2 regions of the Streptomyces sp. NPDC006458 genome follow, and region 1 is predicted to be linked to the other one. Evidence: riboswitches for the same ligand, from Rfam matches in the RefSeq annotation. Region 1 holds a riboswitch; the other holds the start of a gene.
The links. Region 1 has a riboswitch for glycine ahead of gcvT (glycine cleavage system aminomethyltransferase GcvT). Riboswitches for the same ligand answer to the same signal wherever they lie in the genome.
Positions count from the first base shown of each region.

Region 1 (8,770 bases):
GGTAGATCCCGCTCAGCACTCGATGATGTTCACCGCGAGCCCGCCCCGGGCGGTCTCCTTGTACTTCACCGACATGTCCGCGCCGGTGTCCTTCATGGTCTTGATGACCTTGTCCAGCGAGACCTTGTGCGAGCCGTCGCCCCGCATGGCCATACGGGCGGCGGTGACCGCCTTGACCGCGGCCATGCCGTTGCGCTCGATGCAGGGGATCTGCACCAGGCCGCCGACCGGGTCGCAGGTCAGGCCGAGGTTGTGCTCCATGCCGATCTCGGCGGCGTTCTCGACCTGCTCGGGGCTGCCGCCGAGCACCTCGGCCAGCGCGCCCGCGGCCATCGAGCACGCGGAGCCCACCTCGCCCTGGCAGCCCACCTCGGCGCCGGAGATGGAGGCGTTCTCCTTGAACAGCATGCCGATCGCGCCCGCGGCGAGCAGGAAGCGGACCACGCCCTCTTCCTTCTCTCCTTCGGAGGCAGCACCGGCCCCGAAGTTGATGTAGTAGTGCAGGACGGCCGGGATGATGCCGGCCGCGCCGTTCGTCGGGGCGGTGACCACCCGGCCGCCGGCCGCGTTCTCCTCGTTCACCGCCATCGCGTAGAGCGTGATCCACTCCATCGCGAGCGCCTGCGGATCGCCCTCGGAGCGCAGCTTGCGCGCGGTCGTCGCGGCCCGGCGCTTCACCTTCAGACCGCCCGGCAGGATGCCCTCGCGGGCCATACCGCGCGACACGCACGCCAGCATCACCCGCCAGATGTCGAGGAGCCCCTCGCGGATCTCCTCCTCGCTGCGCCAGGCGCGCTCGTTCTCCAGCATCAGCGCGGAGATCGACAGCCCGGTCTCCTTCGTCAGACGCAGCAGCTCGTCGCCCGTGCGGAAGGGGTACTTCAGAACCGTGTCGTCGAGCTTGATGCGGTCCGCGCCCACCGCGTCCTCGTCCACGACGAAGCCGCCGCCGACCGAGTAGTAGGTCTTCGCCAGCAGCTCCTCGCCCGCGGCGTCGTACGCCAGGACCGTCATGCCGTTGGCGTGGTACGGCAGGGCCTTGCGGCGGTGCAGCTTGAGGTCGCGGTCGAAGTGGAAGGCGATCTCGTGCTCACCGAGGAGGTTCAGCCGGGCCCGCGACCGGATCGACTCGACCCGCTCGTCGGCGGTCTCCACGTCCACCGTGCGCGGGGAGTCGCCCTCCAGGCCGAGCAGCACCGCCTTCGGTGTGCCGTGGCCGTGGCCGGTCGCGCCCAGCGAGCCGTACAGCTCGCAGCGGACGGAGGCGACCGCGGGCAGCAGGCCCTCGTTGCGCAGCCGGCGCGCGAACATGCGCGCGGCACGCATCGGGCCCACCGTGTGGGAGCTGGACGGGCCGATGCCGATCGAGAACAGGTCGAAGACCGAGATGGCCACGGGAACTCCTCAGGACGGGGGTGGCGGGGCACCCGGGATCGCCGGGTGCCCCCGCCGGGGACTTACTTGTTCAGGCCGGGGTACAGCGGGTGCTTGTCGGCGAGTGCCGTCACCCGGGCCTTGAGCGCCTGAGCGTCGTACGACGGCTTCAGCGCCTGCGCGATCACGTCCGCGACCTCGGCGAAGTCCTCGGCCGTGAAGCCGCGGGTGGCGAGGGCGGGCGTGCCGATCCGCAGACCGGAGGTCACCATCGGCGGCCGCGGGTCGTTGGGGACGGCGTTGCGGTTGACCGTGATGCCGACCTCGTGGAGACGGTCCTCGGCCTGCTGGCCGTCCAGCTCCGACTCGCGCAGGTCGACCAGGAGCAGGTGCACGTCCGTACCGCCGGACAGCACGTTCACCCCCGCCTCACGGGCGTCGGGGGCCGTCAGCCGCTCGGCGAGGATGCGGGCACCTTCCACCGTACGCCGCTGGCGCTCCTTGAACTCCTCGCCCGCGGCGACCTTGAAGGAGACCGCCTTGGCCGCGATCACATGCTCCAGCGGGCCGCCCTGGAAGCCGGGGAAGACCGACGAGTTCAGCTTCTTGGCGAACGCCTGCCTGGCCAGGATGATGCCGCCGCGCGGACCGCCGAGCGTCTTGTGCGTCGTGGAGGTGACCACGTCCGCGTGCTCGACCGGGTTCGGGTGCAGACCCGCGGCCACCAGGCCCGCGAAGTGCGCCATGTCCACCCACAGGAACGCCTCGACCTCGTCGGCGATCCGGCGGAACTCCGCGAAGTCCAGCTGGCGCGGGTACGCCGACCAGCCCGCGATGATCACCTTGGGGCGGTGCTCCTTGGCGAGCCGCTCGACCTCGGCCATGTCCACGAGACCCGCGTCGTCCACGTGGTACGCGACCACGTTGAACTGCTTGCCCGAGAAGTTCAGGCGCATGCCGTGGGTCAGGTGACCGCCGTGCGCCAGGTCCAGGCCGAGGATCGTGTCGCCGGGCTGGGCCAGCGCGAACAGCGCGGCCTGGTTCGCGGAGGCGCCGGAGTGGGGCTGCACATTGGCGTACTCGGCGCCGAACAGCTCCTTGATCCGGTCGATCGCGATCTGCTCGGTGACGTCGACGTGCTCGCAGCCGCCGTAGTAGCGGCGGCCCGGGTAGCCCTCGGCGTACTTGTTGGTCAGCACCGAGCCCTGCGCCTCCATGACGGCGAGCGGAGCGAAGTTCTCCGACGCGATCATCTCGAGCGTGGACTGCTGACGCACCAGCTCGGCGTCGACCGCCGCGGCGACCTCCGGGTCGAGCTCGTGCAGGGGAGTGTTCAGAACGGACATGGGACTCCTCAGCCGGCGATGAAGGCGGAGTACTCGTCGGAGGAGAGCAGGTTCTTCTGCTCGCCCGCGACACGGACCTTGAACAGCCAGCCGCCCTCGAACGGGGCGGAGTTCACCAGCGCCGGGTCGTCCACGACGTCCTGGTTGACCGCCGTGACCTCACCGCTGACCGGCGAGTAGAGCTCGCTGACCGACTTGGTGGACTCCAGCTCGCCGCAGGTCCGGCCCGCGGTCACCGTGTCACCGACCTCCGGGAGCTGGACGTAGACGACGTCGCCGAGGGCGTTCGCCGCGTGCTCCGTGATGCCGACCGTCGACACGCCGTCCTCGGCGGCCGACAGCCACTCGTGCTCCTTGCTGTAGCGCAGCTTCTGGGGGTTGCTCATGGCCTGAATTCTCCTGTAGGCGAGATGATGCTGATGCAGGGGGACCACCGGGGGCGCGCGTGAGCAGCGCGAACGTGCCCGACGCCACCGCGGCGGTGCTAGGAAACTGTCACTTCTGACGCTTGTAGAAGGGCAGCGTCACGATCTCGTACGGCTCGTGGCTGCCCCGGATGTCCACACCGACACCTTCGGTGCCCGGCGCCGCGTGCGCCGCGTCGACGTACGCCATGGCGATCGGCTTGCCCAGGGTGGGGGAGGGGGCGCCGGAGGTGACCTCCCCGATCACCTCGCCGCCCGCGACCACGGCGAACCCGGCGCGCGGCACCCGGCGGCCCTCGGCGACCAGACCGACCAGCACACGCGGCGGGTTCTGCTCCGCGCGGGCGGCGGCCTCGGCCAGCGCCTCGCGGCCGACGAAGTCGCCCTCCTTCTCGAACTTGACCACGCGGCCGAGCCCGGCGTCGAAGGGGGTGAGCGACGTGGTCAGCTCGTGCCCGTACAGCGGCATGCCCGCCTCCAGGCGCAGCGTGTCCCGGCAGGACAGACCGCACGGGATCAGACCGACGCCCTCGCCCGCCTCGGTCAGCGCCTGCCACAGCCGCACGGCGTGCTCCGGCTTCACGAACAGCTCGAAGCCGTCCTCGCCGGTGTAGCCGGTGCGCGCGATCAGCGCCGGGACGCCCGCGACCGTGCCGGGCAGACCGGCGTAGTACTTCAGGCCGTCCAGGTCGGCGTCCGTCAGCGACTTCAGGATGCCTGGGGACTCCGGGCCCTGGACGGCGATCAGCGCGTACGCGTCACGGTCGTCGCGGACCTCGGCGTCGAAGCCGTCCGCGCGCTCGGTCAGCGCGTCCAGCACCACCTGAGCGTTGGAGGCATTGGCGACGACCATGTACTCGGTCTCGCCCAGCCGGTAGACGATCAGGTCGTCCAGGATGCCGCCGTCGGCCCGGCAGATCATGGTGTAGCGGGCCCGGCCGACACCCACCGCGGCGATGTTGCCGACGAGCGCGTGGTTCAGCAGAGCCGCGGCCTGAGGGCCGGTGACGGTGATCTCGCCCATGTGCGAGAGGTCGAAGAGCCCGGCCCTGGTGCGCACGGCGTTGTGCTCGTCGCGTTCGGAGCCGTAGCGCAGCGGCATGTCCCAGCCGGCGAAATCGGTCATCGTCGCGCCCAGCGAGCGATGCAGGGCGTCGAGCGCGGTAAGCCGGAGTTCGGTACTGCTCATCGGTCGGTCGTCTCCCAAGTACACGACAGGCGAGGTCATTCCTCCCCATCTGTCATCGGAACCTGAGAGGTTCGCCATGACCGTCCGTACACATACGTACAACGACGCAGGGGAAGGACATGGCTTGCACCTTGGGTGGGACCACTGCTGGCAGCGGCCCGCTTTTCAGATGTGCCTCGCCCGCGCGGTAACGGGGCCTGAGAGATTCAAGGGAGGGACTTGCTCCTTCGGCGCCCCAGTCGGACTGGGGACTCTCCCGCGCGGATTCAAACGGCCGGTATGCAGTTGGCGAGCCCATCATTGCACGCATCGGCCGAGCACGGCAGGCCGCATCTGTAACCGGGCTGTGGCAGTACGCACGCGAAATCCGGAGGCGTACCGCATTACCGTCTCTTTACACTCGATGGGCAAGGGTCTCGTGACCCGCCCCAGGGGAGGACGATCACGGTGGACAGGACCACGCCGTACGCCACGAGCCAGGCCCTCGCGCTGCCCGCACAGCACGGCGCCCCGGCCCGGGACGCCTGCCCCGCACACTCCGCGCCCGTCGTCCGCGACCTGCGCGAGCGCTCCGGCCGCAGCCCGCGCGCCCTGCACTTCGGCCCCGCCGACCTCGTCGTGATCACCGGGCTGCCCGGCAGCGGCAAGTCCACCCTCATGCGGCGCACCGTGCCCGGCGCCCGCATCGACTCCCAGGACACCCGCGACCGCTTCGACGCCCGCGCACCCCGCTTCCTGCCGTACGCCGTCTACCGCCCGCTCGTCCGCCTCGCCCACTACGCCGGACTGCACCGCGCCCTGCGCACCGGCGGGGGCGTCGTCGTGCACGACTGCGGCACCCAGGCCTGGGTGCGCGGCTGGCTGTCCCGGGCGGCCCGCCGCCGCGGCGGCACCCTGCATCTGCTGCTCCTCGACGTCACCCCCGAGCAGGCCCTGGCCGGCCAGCGCGAGCGCGGCCGCGGTGTCTCGCGCTACGCCTTCCGCCGCCACCGCGGCGCCGCCGCGCGCCTGCTGCGCCGTGTCGAGCGCGGCGAACTGCCCGGCGGCTGCGGCTCGGCCGTCCTCCTCGACCGGGACGCGGCGGACGCCCTGCGCCGGATCCGCTTCACGGGCTGACAAACCGGCTTCACGGGCCGGCACACCGGCTTCACGGGCCGGGAGGCGGGCTTCAAGGGCCGGCACACCGGCTTCACGGGCCGGGAGGCCGCCTCTGCTGCCCGGCCCTGCGCGTCGACAGGCGGGCCGCCCGTACGGGTTAGCCTTCTCAGCCACAGCAGGTTCACGGCAGGCGGTAGGCAGCAGATGGACTTCCCGGCGCAGGCGCACCCCCATCCGCACGGCGGATGGCCCGGCAACGAACTGGAGGAGGTGCTCTCCGCCTCCCTCGGCGTACCGTCGGCCGGCGCCCGCGTCGTCGAGGTCCTCGGCCGCAGCTTCGTCTGGGTGCCGCTGCCGGCCGGCGGCGGCCCGGACAGCGGAGAGCTCGACCTGCCCACCCTGGAGATCGAGGGCCAGGCCTACGTCCCGGTCTTCTCCTCCGAGGAGCAGTTCCGCCTGGGCGCGGGCCCGCACATGTCCTACGCCGTCGCCCCCGCCGTGGAGTTCGCCCGCGGCCTGCCCCCGCAGGCCGGCATCGCCCTGAACCCCGGCGGCGTGGTCGGCGTCCCGCTCCCGCCGGCCGCCGTCGCCGAGCTCTGCCGGTCCGGCCGCACCCCGCTGGACGGCCCGGCCGGCGGCGGCCGCGTCCGTCTGTACGAACCCGACTGGCAGGACGACCCCGTCGACTTCCTCGCCGCCGCCTCCGCCGAGTTCGACGCCACCGGCGTCGTCCGCACGGCCCGCCGCTGCCTGGCCGCGATCGAGACGGCCGACCCGGCGCTGTTCGTCGGCGTCGAACTCGCCCGGCTGGAGGGCGACCTGCTCGCCGCGCCCACCGAGGCCCTGGGCCGGGCCCTGGCCCAGGCCCCCGTCCCGTGGCCGGTGAACCTGGTCCTGCTGGACGTGGCGCAGGACCCGGTGGCGGACTGGATGCGGCAGAAGGTGCGCCCGTTCTTCCAGAAGTAGGAGATCACAGACCACCGAGCTCTCTCCCGGTCCTCCCCCCGGACGACATAACCTGGTTTCATAACCCGGTCAGAGGAAGAAGGGGCGTAACACAGTGAGCGCGAGCGGCACCGCCGCGACCGGCACGGTCGAGCACACGCTGCGCCAGGTCACCCCGGGGCGTTACGACGCCTACGAGGCGCTCCTGCGTGCCCTCGCGACCCCCGTCTCCGGCCAGGTCTGGATGCTGCTCTGGCACGGCCAGGCCGGTTCCCCGGACGCCCAGTACGGCACCATGCAGGTCGAAGGCCACTCCTACGCCCCCTGCGTGACCTCCGCCCAGGAGCTGTCGGCCAGCGGCTGGAACCGCAGCTACGAGGTCGTCGACGCCCTCGACGTCGCCCGCACCCTCTACCCCGACCACCACGGCCTCTGGCTCAACCCGCACGCCCCCGGCGGTGGCGTCGGCGTGCCCTGGCTCGATCTGCGCCGGATCGCGGCGGGCCTGGACCGCCAGCCGGCCGGCCCGCTGCGGCTGGCCGAACCCGGCATCGAGATCCCGCAGTTCTACGCCCTCCTCGCGCAGAACGCCCATCGCACCCCGGCCGTGCGCACCCTGCGCCGCGCCTGGGTGCAGCCCGCGTTCGGCGCCCCGTACCTCGCCATCGGCCTGGACGTGTACGAGGCCTCGCCGCCGGCCGTGGACTCGGTGCGCGCGATGATGCACCAGTCCATCGGTGCCGTACCGGACGGGCTGCCCGTCTCGACGGTGGCGATGTCCGACGAGTACTGCCCGGTCGCGATGTGGATGCGGGCCAACGCGCGCCCGTTCTACGACCGTGAGGCCCACGCGGTGCCGGCCCCGTCCGCGGGCTACGGATACCCTCCGGCGCACGGCACGTACTGAGCAGGGCCGTACTCCCGCTGATCGGCGTACCCTCCGTCAGCAACCGGCCTGACGATTGCCGTTGCCGTTGCCGTTGCCGTTGCCAACGCCTGAAGCATTCCTCTTGAGTTCCTTCTCGCCCAGTCTCGGTCCGCCGGGCCCGGCCGGGTGACAGCGCATCACGGAGCTGATGCCGGAAGGAACAGCTGCTTGACGTACGCCCGGTCGGGGTTTCCGGCTTGCGGGCCGCAGCAGCCGGAGCTCAGGGCGACTCTCAAGTTTGCAAGGGCGACCCTCAAGTGTCGTGCGCGCCCCACGCGTGTCTGAGGCGCGCTGCGACTGCGACGGCGGCTGCGACGGCGGCTGCGCCGCTCCGCAGGAGGCGGGCGCTGCCCGGTGTCGGTGCGCACAACTCGGTGTTCACTGTTCGGATAACGGATTCCCTAGCGTGGCATCACAGTTAGGCATATTTTCTGCGGCAGATCTGGCGGGTGATCGCCAAGGCGTTGAAGACTCGCCTGTCAGGTGCAGGCCGTGCCGGTTCGCGAGCGAATACCCGTCCGCGCGTCGACCCGGTGCACGAGCCGGATCACCTACGGCCATCGCACCGCAGGCAGGAACATCACACGCCGAACAACGGCGGAGGAGTGGGCCGAACACCACCGGCCGAGAAGGGGTAGGGCACTTGTGACCGCACCGATCGAGACCACCGGGGCGGCATCCGAGGCACAGCCGGAAGCTGTGCTCGTCGGCGCCGACAAGGGGCAGATCGAGGGCCGCTCCCTTGGGCAGATCGCCTGGACCCGGTTCAAAAGGGACAAGGTCGCCGTCGCCGGCGGCGTCATCGTCATCCTGCTGGTGCTTCTCGCGGTCCTGTCCCGTCCCATCCAGGCCTTGTTCGGTCTCGACCCCAACGCCTTCAACCAGGACCTGATCGACCCCAACACCTCGCTGCCCACCGGGGGCTTCGGCGGAATGAGCGCGGACCACCCGCTGGGCGTCGAGCCCAAGTTCGGGCGGGACATCGCCACCCGCATCCTGGAGGGCTCCTGGGTGTCGCTGGTCGTCGCCTTCGGCGCCACGATCCTGTCCAACACGATCGGCACGGTCCTCGGCGTGGTGGCCGGCTACTACGGGGGGCGGGTGGACACGATCATCAGCCGTCTGATGGACACCTTCCTCGCTTTCCCGCTGCTGCTGTTCGCCATCGCCATCGCCGCGACCCTGCAGGGCGGTGCCTTCGGCCTGGAGGGTCTGCCGCTGCACATCTGCGTGCTGATCTTCGTCATCGGCTTCTTCAACTGGCCCTATCTGGGCCGTATCGTCCGCGGTCAGACCCTGGCCCTGAGAGAGCGTGAGTTCGTCGACGCCTCCCGGGGCCTGGGTGCCAAGGGGCCGTACATCCTCTTCCGGGAGCTGCTCCCGAACCTGGTCGGCCCGATCATCGTCTACTCGACGCTGCTCATCCCGACGAACATTCTCTTCGAGGCCAGCCTGAGCTTCCTCG
Region 1 covers NZ_JBEXPR010000033.1:29,851-38,620, forward strand. The annotation lists gene ABZZ79_RS33195 (L-serine ammonia-lyase) at 13-1,395, opposite strand; gene glyA (serine hydroxymethyltransferase) at 1,458-2,720, opposite strand; gene gcvH (glycine cleavage system protein GcvH) at 2,729-3,106, opposite strand; gene gcvT (glycine cleavage system aminomethyltransferase GcvT) at 3,216-4,334, opposite strand; glycine riboswitch at 4,510-4,603, opposite strand; gene ABZZ79_RS33215 (AAA family ATPase) at 4,776-5,450, shown strand; gene ABZZ79_RS33220 (enhanced serine sensitivity protein SseB) at 5,637-6,398, shown strand; gene ABZZ79_RS33225 (enhanced serine sensitivity protein SseB C-terminal domain-containing protein) at 6,493-7,284, shown strand; gene ABZZ79_RS33230 (ABC transporter permease) at 7,951-8,770, shown strand, end outside.

Region 2 (8,770 bases), on a different contig from region 1:
GTTCGGGGTGCACTCCGCGATGCCGATGGCTCAGGCGCGGCGGCTGGCGCCCAACGCCGCGTATCTGGTGCCGAGGTTCGGGCTGTACCGGGCGGTCAGCGAGCAGGTGATGGCGCTGCTGCGGGCGCTGTCGCCGCTGGTGGAGCCGCTGAGCCTGGACGAGGCGTTCGTGGACCTGGAGGCCGGGGAGGCGGCCTGGGACGCCGGGTCGGCGCGGCTGGCGGGGGTCAGGCTGCGCGCGGACATACGGACCGTCACGGGGCTCACGGGCTCGGTCGGGCTGGCCGCCTCCAAGATGCTGGCGAAGATCGCCTCCGAGCAGGCCAAGCCGGACGGGCTGGTGCTGATCGAGCCGGGGACCGAGCGGGCGCTGCTCGGACCGATGACGGTACGGACCCTGCCGGGAGTGGGGCCGGCGACGGGCGACCATCTGAGACGGGCGGGCATCCACACGGTCGAGGAGCTCGCCGAGGCGGGCGAGGACGAGCTGGTGCGGCTGGTCGGGAAGGCGCACGGGCAGGCCCTCTACGCGATGGCGCTCGCGCGCGACGAGCGGTCCGTGGTGGCCGAGCGGGAGACCAAGTCGGTGTCCGTCGAGGACACCTACGACGTGGACATCCACGATCGGGTGCGGGTCGGGCTGGAGGTGCAGCGGCTGGCCGACCGCTGTGTACGGCGGCTGCGGGGGGCCGGGCTGTCCGGGCGGACGATCCAGCTGAAGGTACGGCGGTACGACTTCTCGACCCTGACCCGGTCCGAGACGCTGCGGGGGCCCACCGACGACCCGGCGGTGGTGCGGGAGGCCGCGCTGCGGCTGCTGGAGGCCGTGGACACCACGGGCGGGGTGCGACTGCTCGGGGTCGGGGTGAGCGGCCTGGCCGACTTCACCCAGGAGGACCTGTTCGCGCAGGCCGCGGGAGAGGCGGAGCAGGCGGCCGAGGAGGAGTCGGGCGAGGAGAGGGCGAAGGAGTCCGAGGAGCCCCAGGGGCGGCGGTGGGCTCCGGGACACGATGTCCGGCACGCCGAGTACGGGCACGGGTGGGTGCAGGGCAGCGGTCTGGGGCGGGTCACGGTGCGGTTCGAGACACCGACGTCGGAGCCGGGGCGGGTGCGGACGTTCAGGGTCGAAGATCCCGAACTCGAAGGGGCGGATCCGTTGCCGTTGGTGCGGGGAGGACCGGTGGTCCCGGGGGCTGCGGCGGTCTAAGGCTGGGCGGGGACGCTTGGCGGCCCGGGCGGAGGGCGGGGTCCTGCCGAGCTGGGCGGAAGGCGTTCGGCGTCCCGTGCGCCTCGGGCGTCGGCCGTGTCGCCTCCCTCCGCGCGACATGGGACCTCGACTGCGGGCCGTACGGGGCTGGTCGCGCAGTTCCCGCGCCCCTGGAGGTCGGCTGCGCACCCGGCAGGAGCGAGGGGAACGCGGCGGCGGCCACCGAACGCTGGCGTATGGCGCGACAGCCTCGTCCGAGGCCGGCCCGTGCGAGTCCGCGTCGCAAGGATCATGGGTCGTCGCCGCACTCAGCCCTGCCGAAAGGCCGCCCCCGCCCTGTCCGTGCGGCGCGAGGGGCAGCCGGGCCGGGCCCACCCATCCCATAGTCGCGCGGGGCGCGGTCCGGGGCGTGCCCGCCGGAGGGCGGCAGGAGGGGGTCGCTTCAGTGGGGCTCCTCCTTGCCCGCCACGTTTCCGAAGTCCCGGTCGGGAAGTGGTGGAGGCGGGGCCACATCCAGGCCGTAGTGGTGGTAGAGCTGGAGTTCCTGTTCGGGGGAGAGATGGCGGCCCACGCCGAAGTCGGGTGCATCCTTGATCAAGGCTCGCTCGAAGGGGACGTGGAGTGTGCCCTCGATCAGTTCGCTGGGCTCCAGGGGGACGAAGGCGTCCCTGGAGAACAGGCCGGTGCGTATGGCCGCCCATTCCGGCACGCCGGTCGCGTCGTCGAGGTACACCTCGTCGATCGTGCCGATCTTCGTGCCGTCGCGGTCGAAAGCCTTGCGGCCGATCAGATTGCGCGGATCGATGTCGGTCTGCACGAGCCCTCCACTTGGTCGGAACTCATCCGTAAGCACTACGAAAGAGCACATTGGTGAGCCCGGCCACTCGAAGGCCCGGAGGCGAACCTCGCTGGTAGGCTTGCAGATGGCTGCTGACCCCGTGCGGGAGAGTCCTCCGGTGATCACCGGAGGCGCCGAAGGAGCAAATCCTCCCCGGAATCTCTCAGGCCCACGTACCGCACGGATGAGGCCACTCTGGAAAGCAGGGCGGGTGTTCACGGCTTCCGCTCTCACCGACGGTGAAAGCCGGGTGCCCTCGGGCCACCCGGTGAAGCTCTCAGGTTGAGATGACAGAGGGGGAGGCCGTCGGGGTACCAGCGCCGTGGTACCCCTCGAAGGTCGCGTCAGACCAGGAGGCCTCCGCAATGACCGCCCAGCGCACGCCGCTCTCCGAGCTCGAACAGGGCATCCCCTTCGAGCAGCGCCACATCGGGCCCGACCAGGAGGCGCGGGCCAAGATGCTCGCGCAGGTCGGCTATGGCTCGCTCGACGAGCTCACCGCCGCCGCGGTACCGGATGTGATCAAGAACGCCGACGCCCTGGACCTGCCGGGCGCGCGTACCGAGGCCGAGGTGCTCGCCGAGCTGCGCTCGCTGGCCGACCGCAACCAGGTCCTCGGCTCGATGATCGGTCTCGGCTACTACGGCACCTTCACGCCGCCGGTGATCCTGCGCAACGTCATGGAGAACCCGGCCTGGTACACCGCGTACACGCCGTACCAGCCGGAGATCTCGCAGGGCCGCCTGGAGGCGCTGCTGAACTTCCAGACCATGGTCGCCGAGCTGACTGGGCTGCCGACCTCCGGCGCCTCCCTGCTCGACGAGGGCACCGCGGCCGCCGAGGCCATGGCGCTGTCCCGGCGCATGGGCAAGAACAAGAAGGGCCTCTTCCTCGTCGACGCGGACGCGCTGCCGCAGACGATCGCCGTGATCGAGACCCGCGCCGAGCCGACCGGTGTCGAGGTCGTCGTCGCCGACCTGGGCGAGGGCATCCCGGCCGAGGTCGCCGGGCGCGAGATCAACGGTGTACTGGTCCAGTACCCGGGTGCCTCCGGTGCCGTCCGGGACATCAAGCCGCTCATCGACCAGGCTCATGAGCTCGGCGCGCTGGTGACCGTCGCCGCCGACCTGCTCGCGCTGACGCTGCTGAAGTCGCCGGGCGAGCTGGGCGCGGACATCGCGGTCGGCACGACGCAGCGCTTCGGTGTGCCGATGGGCTTCGGCGGACCGCACGCCGGCTACATGGCCGTGCACGAGAAGTTCGCGCGCAGCCTGCCCGGCCGGCTCGTGGGCGTGTCCGTGGACGCGGACGGGAACAAGGCGTACCGGCTGGCCCTGCAGACGCGTGAGCAGCACATCCGCCGCGAGAAGGCCACCAGCAACATCTGCACCGCGCAGGTGCTGCTCGCGGTGATGGCCGGCATGTACGCCGTGTACCACGGCCCGGAGGGGCTGAAGGGCATCGCGCGGCGGACCCAGCGCTACGCGACGCTCCTCGCCGCGGGCCTGGCCGACGGTGGTGTCGACGTCGTGCACGGCGCGTTCTTCGACACGGTCACCGCGCGTGTGCCCGGCCGCGCGGCCGAGGTCGTCGCCGCCGCGCGTGTGAACGGCGTCAACCTGCACCTCGTCGACGCCGACCAGGTGTCGCTCTCCTGCGACGAGACGACCACGCGCGACCAGCTCGCGGCGGTCTGGGCGGCCTTCGGGGTCGAGGGCGACGTGGCGGCGCTGGACGCGGCCACCGAGGACGCGCTGCCGGCGGCGCTGCTGCGCACCGACGACTACCTCACCCACCCCGTCTTCCACCAGCACCGCTCCGAGACCGCGATGCTGCGCTACCTGCGCAAGCTCGCCGACCGCGACTACGCGCTGGACCGCGGCATGATCCCGCTGGGCTCCTGCACCATGAAGCTCAACGCGACCACCGAGATGGAGCCGGTCACCTGGCCCGAGTTCGGCCAGCTGCACCCCTTCGCCCCGGAGGAGCAGGCCGAGGGCTACCTCACGCTCATCCACGAGCTGGAGGACCGTCTCGCCGAGGTCACCGGCTACGACAAGGTCAGCCTCCAGCCCAACGCGGGCTCGCAGGGTGAGCTGGCCGGTCTGCTCGCCGTACGCGGGTACCACCGCGCCAACGGCGACGAGCAGCGGACCGTGTGCCTGATCCCGTCGTCCGCGCACGGCACCAACGCCGCCAGCGCGGTCATGGCGGGCATGAAGGTCGTCGTCGTGAGGACCGCCGAGGACGGCGAGATCGACGTCGAGGACCTGCGGGCGAAGATCGAGCAGTACCGCGACGAGCTGTCGGTGCTGATGATCACCTACCCGTCGACGCACGGTGTGTTCGAGGAGCACGTCGCCGACATCTGCGCCCAGGTGCACGAGGCCGGCGGCCAGGTGTACGTGGACGGCGCCAACCTCAACGCCCTGGTGGGCCTGGCCAAGCCCGGTCACTTCGGCGGTGACGTCTCGCACCTGAACCTGCACAAGACGTTCTGCATCCCGCACGGCGGCGGTGGCCCGGGTGTCGGTCCGGTGGGCGTCCGGTCCCACCTCGCGCCGTACCTGCCGAACCACCCGCTCCAGCCGTCCGCCGGCCCGGAGACGGGCGTCGGGCCGATCTCGGCCGCGCCGTGGGGTTCCGCGGGCATACTGCCGATCTCGTGGGCGTACGTCCGTCTCATGGGCGGCGAGGGACTGAAGCGGGCCACGCAGGTGGCGGTGCTCTCCGCGAACTACATCGCCAAGCGCCTGGAGCCGCACTACCCGGTGCTCTACACCGGCCCCGGCGGGCTGGTCGCGCACGAGTGCATCATCGACCTGCGGCCGCTGACCAAGGCGACCGGCGTGACCGTGGACGACGTCGCCAAGCGGCTCATCGACTACGGCTTCCACGCGCCGACCATGTCCTTCCCGGTGGCCGGCACGCTGATGATCGAGCCGACCGAGTCCGAGGACATCATCGAGCTGGACCGGTTCTGCGACGCGATGATCGCCATCCGCGCGGAGATCGAGAAGGTCGGCGCGGGCGAGTGGCCGGCCGAGGACAACCCGCTGCACAACGCGCCGCACACCGCGGGCGCGCTCGGCGGGGAGTGGGCGCACGCGTACTCCCGCGAGGAGGCCGTGTTCCCGGCCGGGGTGACCGTGGCCGACAAGTACTGGCCGCCGGTGCGTCGGATCGACCAGGCGTTCGGTGACCGGAACCTGGTGTGCTCCTGCCCGCCGCTGGACGCGTACGAGGACTGAGAGCCGTTGGTCCGAGGCGTCACACCTGACGGTTGATGCCTCGGGTCCGGCTTCGGCGAGAGGCCCTGCCCCCTTGTGGGGGTGGGGCCTCTCGGCGTGCGGAGGGGACGTGCCGGGGGGTGCCCGCCCGCGGCGGCCGCCGGGAACTGCTGTCAGGTGCGGTCGATGTGTACGTTTGTCGACTTCACCCGGGCCGTGGCCTCCATGCCGACCTCCAGGCCGAGTTCCTCCACGGCCTCGCGGGTCAGCAGGGAGACCAGGCGGTGCGGGCCCGCCTGGATCTCGACCTGGGCGGCGACATCGCCGAGCTTGATCGCGGTGACGATGCCGGGGAAGGCGTTGCGGGCCGAGGTGTACGGGCGTTCGTCGCCCTCGGCGGTGGGCGACGCCTTGGCCAGTTCCACGGAGAACGCGGCGAGGTCGCGGCCCTCGATGAGGCGGCGGCCGCTGTCGTCGCGATGGGTGGCCACGCGGCCGGCGTCGGCCCAGCGGCGGGCGGTGTCGGGGCTCACGCCGAGCAGCCGGGCGGCCTGTCCGATGGTGTAGGACTGCATGCCGTCACGATAGGAGGTGCCCGGAGCGTGATCGACTCCGGCTCCGCCGGGGCCGTCGGATTCGTCAGCCCGTGTGGACGCGCGGCCGCCTCGTGACGTCCGGCTCCGCCTCGCGCAGCACCTCGCGGGTGACGGGGGCGACCTCGCCCTGGCCGAACAGGAAGAAGCGCAGGAAGTTGGCGAAGGGGTCGCCCTCGGTCCACTCGAAGTAGATGTGCGGCGTCCGGCCGGTCATGTCGCGGGCGTGCAGCAGCAGCGCGGCCAGGGCGTTGGGGATCGAGGACGACTCCATGGTCAGCACGCGGTAGCGGCCGTGCAGGACCTCCCCGCGGACGGTCAGGCTCGTCTCGAACTCGGACGGGTCGGTGACCGTGACCTCGACGAAGACGAAGTCCTCCTGCTCGGACAGGTCGTTGTCGGTCCGGATCTGCTCGACCTTCTCGCGGTACTCGGTCTCGTCCCGCTCGTCCGGCTCGTTGGCGATGAACCGGATCTTGCGGGTGGCGATGTCCCGGACGAACCGCTGGGCCATGTCGTCGAGCGTCACGTCCGTCACGCGCAGCTCGAAGGCGCGGAACAGTCGCGACAGCAGGGAGATGAGGATGATCTGCAGGATGAAGGCGGCACTGATCTTCACGCCGTCGGGGCGCTCGATGATGTTGACGATCGTCGTGTAGAGGAAGACGACGGAGATGACGCCGAAGCCGATGGTCCAGTTGCGCTGACCGGCCTTGCGGGCGGCGATGGTCACCGCGATGGCCGCGGAGCAGATGAGCACGAGGACACCGGTGGCGTAGGCACCGCCCTGGGCGTCGACGTCGGCGTCGAAGATCCAGGTGACCACGAAGGCCTCGAAGATGAAGACCATGACCATCGGGCGCACCGCGCGAGCCCAGTGCGGGGCCATGCCGTACCGGGGGAGGTAACGCGGCATCAGGTTGAGCAGGCCCGCCATCGCCGAGGCGCCGGCGAACCAGAGGATGGCGATGGTGGCGATGTCGTAGACCGTGCCGAAGGCGTTGCCGAGGTATTCGTGGGCGAGATAGGAGAGCGCCCGGCCGTTGGCCGCGCCACCCTCCTCGAACTCCTTCTCGGGGATCAGCAGGGTGGTGATGAAGCTGCTCGTGATCAGGAAGCAGCTCATGATCAGGGCGGAGACGGTGAGCAGCTTCTTGGCGCCGCGGATACGGCCCTTGGGATTCTCCTCGGTGTCGGACGGGTCGCCCTTGATGTGGGGCATGACGGCGACGCCGGTCTCGAAGCCGGACAGGCCGAGGGCGAGCTTGGGGAAGACGATCAGAGCCATGCCGATCATCACGAAGACGTTGCCGTGCTCGGCCGTCAGGGCGTTGGACCAGTCGGTGACGGCATGGCCCTCGGTGGCGACGTGATAGAGACCGACCGTCACCACGACCGCGTTGAGCGCGAGATACACCCCGACCAGGGCGACAGCGACGCCGATCGCCTCCAGGAAGCCCTTGAGGAACACCGCGCCCAGCAGGGCCACCAGGATCAGGGTGATCAGTAGCTGCTGGTCGTGCAGGGCGTCGTTCAGGTGGGGGTTCTCCACCAGGTGGGTCGAGGCGTCGGCGGCCGACAGGGTGATGGTGATCAGGAAGTCGGTCGCCGCGAAGCCCAGCAGGGTCAGCACGAACAGCTTGCCCTTCCAGAACGTCAGCAGCCGTTCCAGCATGGCGATCGAGCCCTGGCCGTGCGGGCTCTCCTCGGCGACCCTGCGGTACACCGGCAGGGCGCCGGCCAGGGTGACGAGCACCAGCACGATGGTGGCCACCGGCGACAGCAGGCCGGCCGCCAGTGCGGCGATGCCCGGCTGGTAGCCGAGGGTCGAGAAGTAGTCGACGCCCGTCAGACACATCACCCGGTACCAGGGCTGGCCCGGATGCTCCAGCTTGGACTCGGCGGGTGGCTCGGCCTGGCCGCGCCCCTTGCCCATGTCCGAGAGTCCCTCCAGCATCCAGGCCCGCAGGCGGCTCGGGGGGCGGTGCTCGGTCGTGGCCATCGGAGTGCTCCTGGTGTGCGCGTCCGTGGACGGCTCGGCGTACGGTTCCCGCGCTCACGCGACGGCGCCACCAGCGTAAGCGGAGAGTGATCTACGGGCCTTCGGTTGAGGTGGGCGGGGGCGTCAAGCTTCCGTTAAGACTGACTGCTCATGTGACGACAGGGGCTCGGGCGACCGGCAACTGCGCGGACAGGACACGGGCTCGGCGGTACGGAGGAGAGCGGCGGCGGGACACCGAGCGTGACCGCGGTGCTTGATCCCCTGGCGTGGCCGCCGACGGTGAGGCGCAGTGCGCGCGAGGGCCGTAAGAGCCGCGTCAAAGCCGCGCGGTGCGCCGTAAGAGAGGCGTCAACGACGGTCGATTCCGGCCACCCAGGCGGTTTCCTCTAGTCGTCCCTGTCCGACGAACCTCATCCCAGGAGTTCACGATGGCCGATCTGGCCTTCGTCGTCGCCACGATCGCGGCCTTCGCGCTGGTGGCCTTCCTCGCCCAGGGGGTGACCAAGCTGTGACCGCCGAGAACATCGTCGGCCTCGTCGTGGCCGTCGCCCTGCTGGGCTATCTCGTCCTCGCCCTGATCTTCCCGGAGAGGTTCTGAGAGACACATGGGTCCCGTAACCGCCGGCGTGCTCCAACTGGTCGCCCTGACCGGTGCGCTCGCCCTCGTCCATGTCCCCCTCGGTGACCACATGGCGAAGGTCTACTCCTCCGACAGGCACTGGCGGGTCGAGAAGTGGATCTACAAGGGGATGGGCGCCGACCCCGACATCGGGATGCGCTGGACCGCGTATCTGCGCGGCGTGCTCGCCTTCTCCGTGACCGGTGTCGTCTTCCTCTACGCCCTCCAGCGGCTCCAGGGAGTGCTGCCCGGCTCGCTCGGCTTGGGCTCGATCGACCCGG
Region 2 covers NZ_JBEXPR010000012.1:9,383-18,152, forward strand. The annotation lists gene ABZZ79_RS17795 (DNA polymerase IV) at 1-1,207, shown strand, start outside; gene ABZZ79_RS17800 (PRC-barrel domain-containing protein) at 1,650-2,024, opposite strand; glycine riboswitch at 2,139-2,234, shown strand; gene gcvP (aminomethyl-transferring glycine dehydrogenase) at 2,411-5,296, shown strand; gene ABZZ79_RS17810 (helix-turn-helix transcriptional regulator) at 5,449-5,850, opposite strand; gene ABZZ79_RS17815 (amino acid transporter) at 5,915-7,870, opposite strand; gene ABZZ79_RS17820 (hypothetical protein) at 8,200-8,382, shown strand; gene kdpF (K(+)-transporting ATPase subunit F) at 8,379-8,468, shown strand; gene kdpA (potassium-transporting ATPase subunit KdpA) at 8,476-8,770, shown strand, end outside.
Region 2: it holds a riboswitch for glycine, as region 1 does, so the genes downstream of both, gcvP (aminomethyl-transferring glycine dehydrogenase) here and gcvT (glycine cleavage system aminomethyltransferase GcvT) in region 1, are expected to answer to the same signal.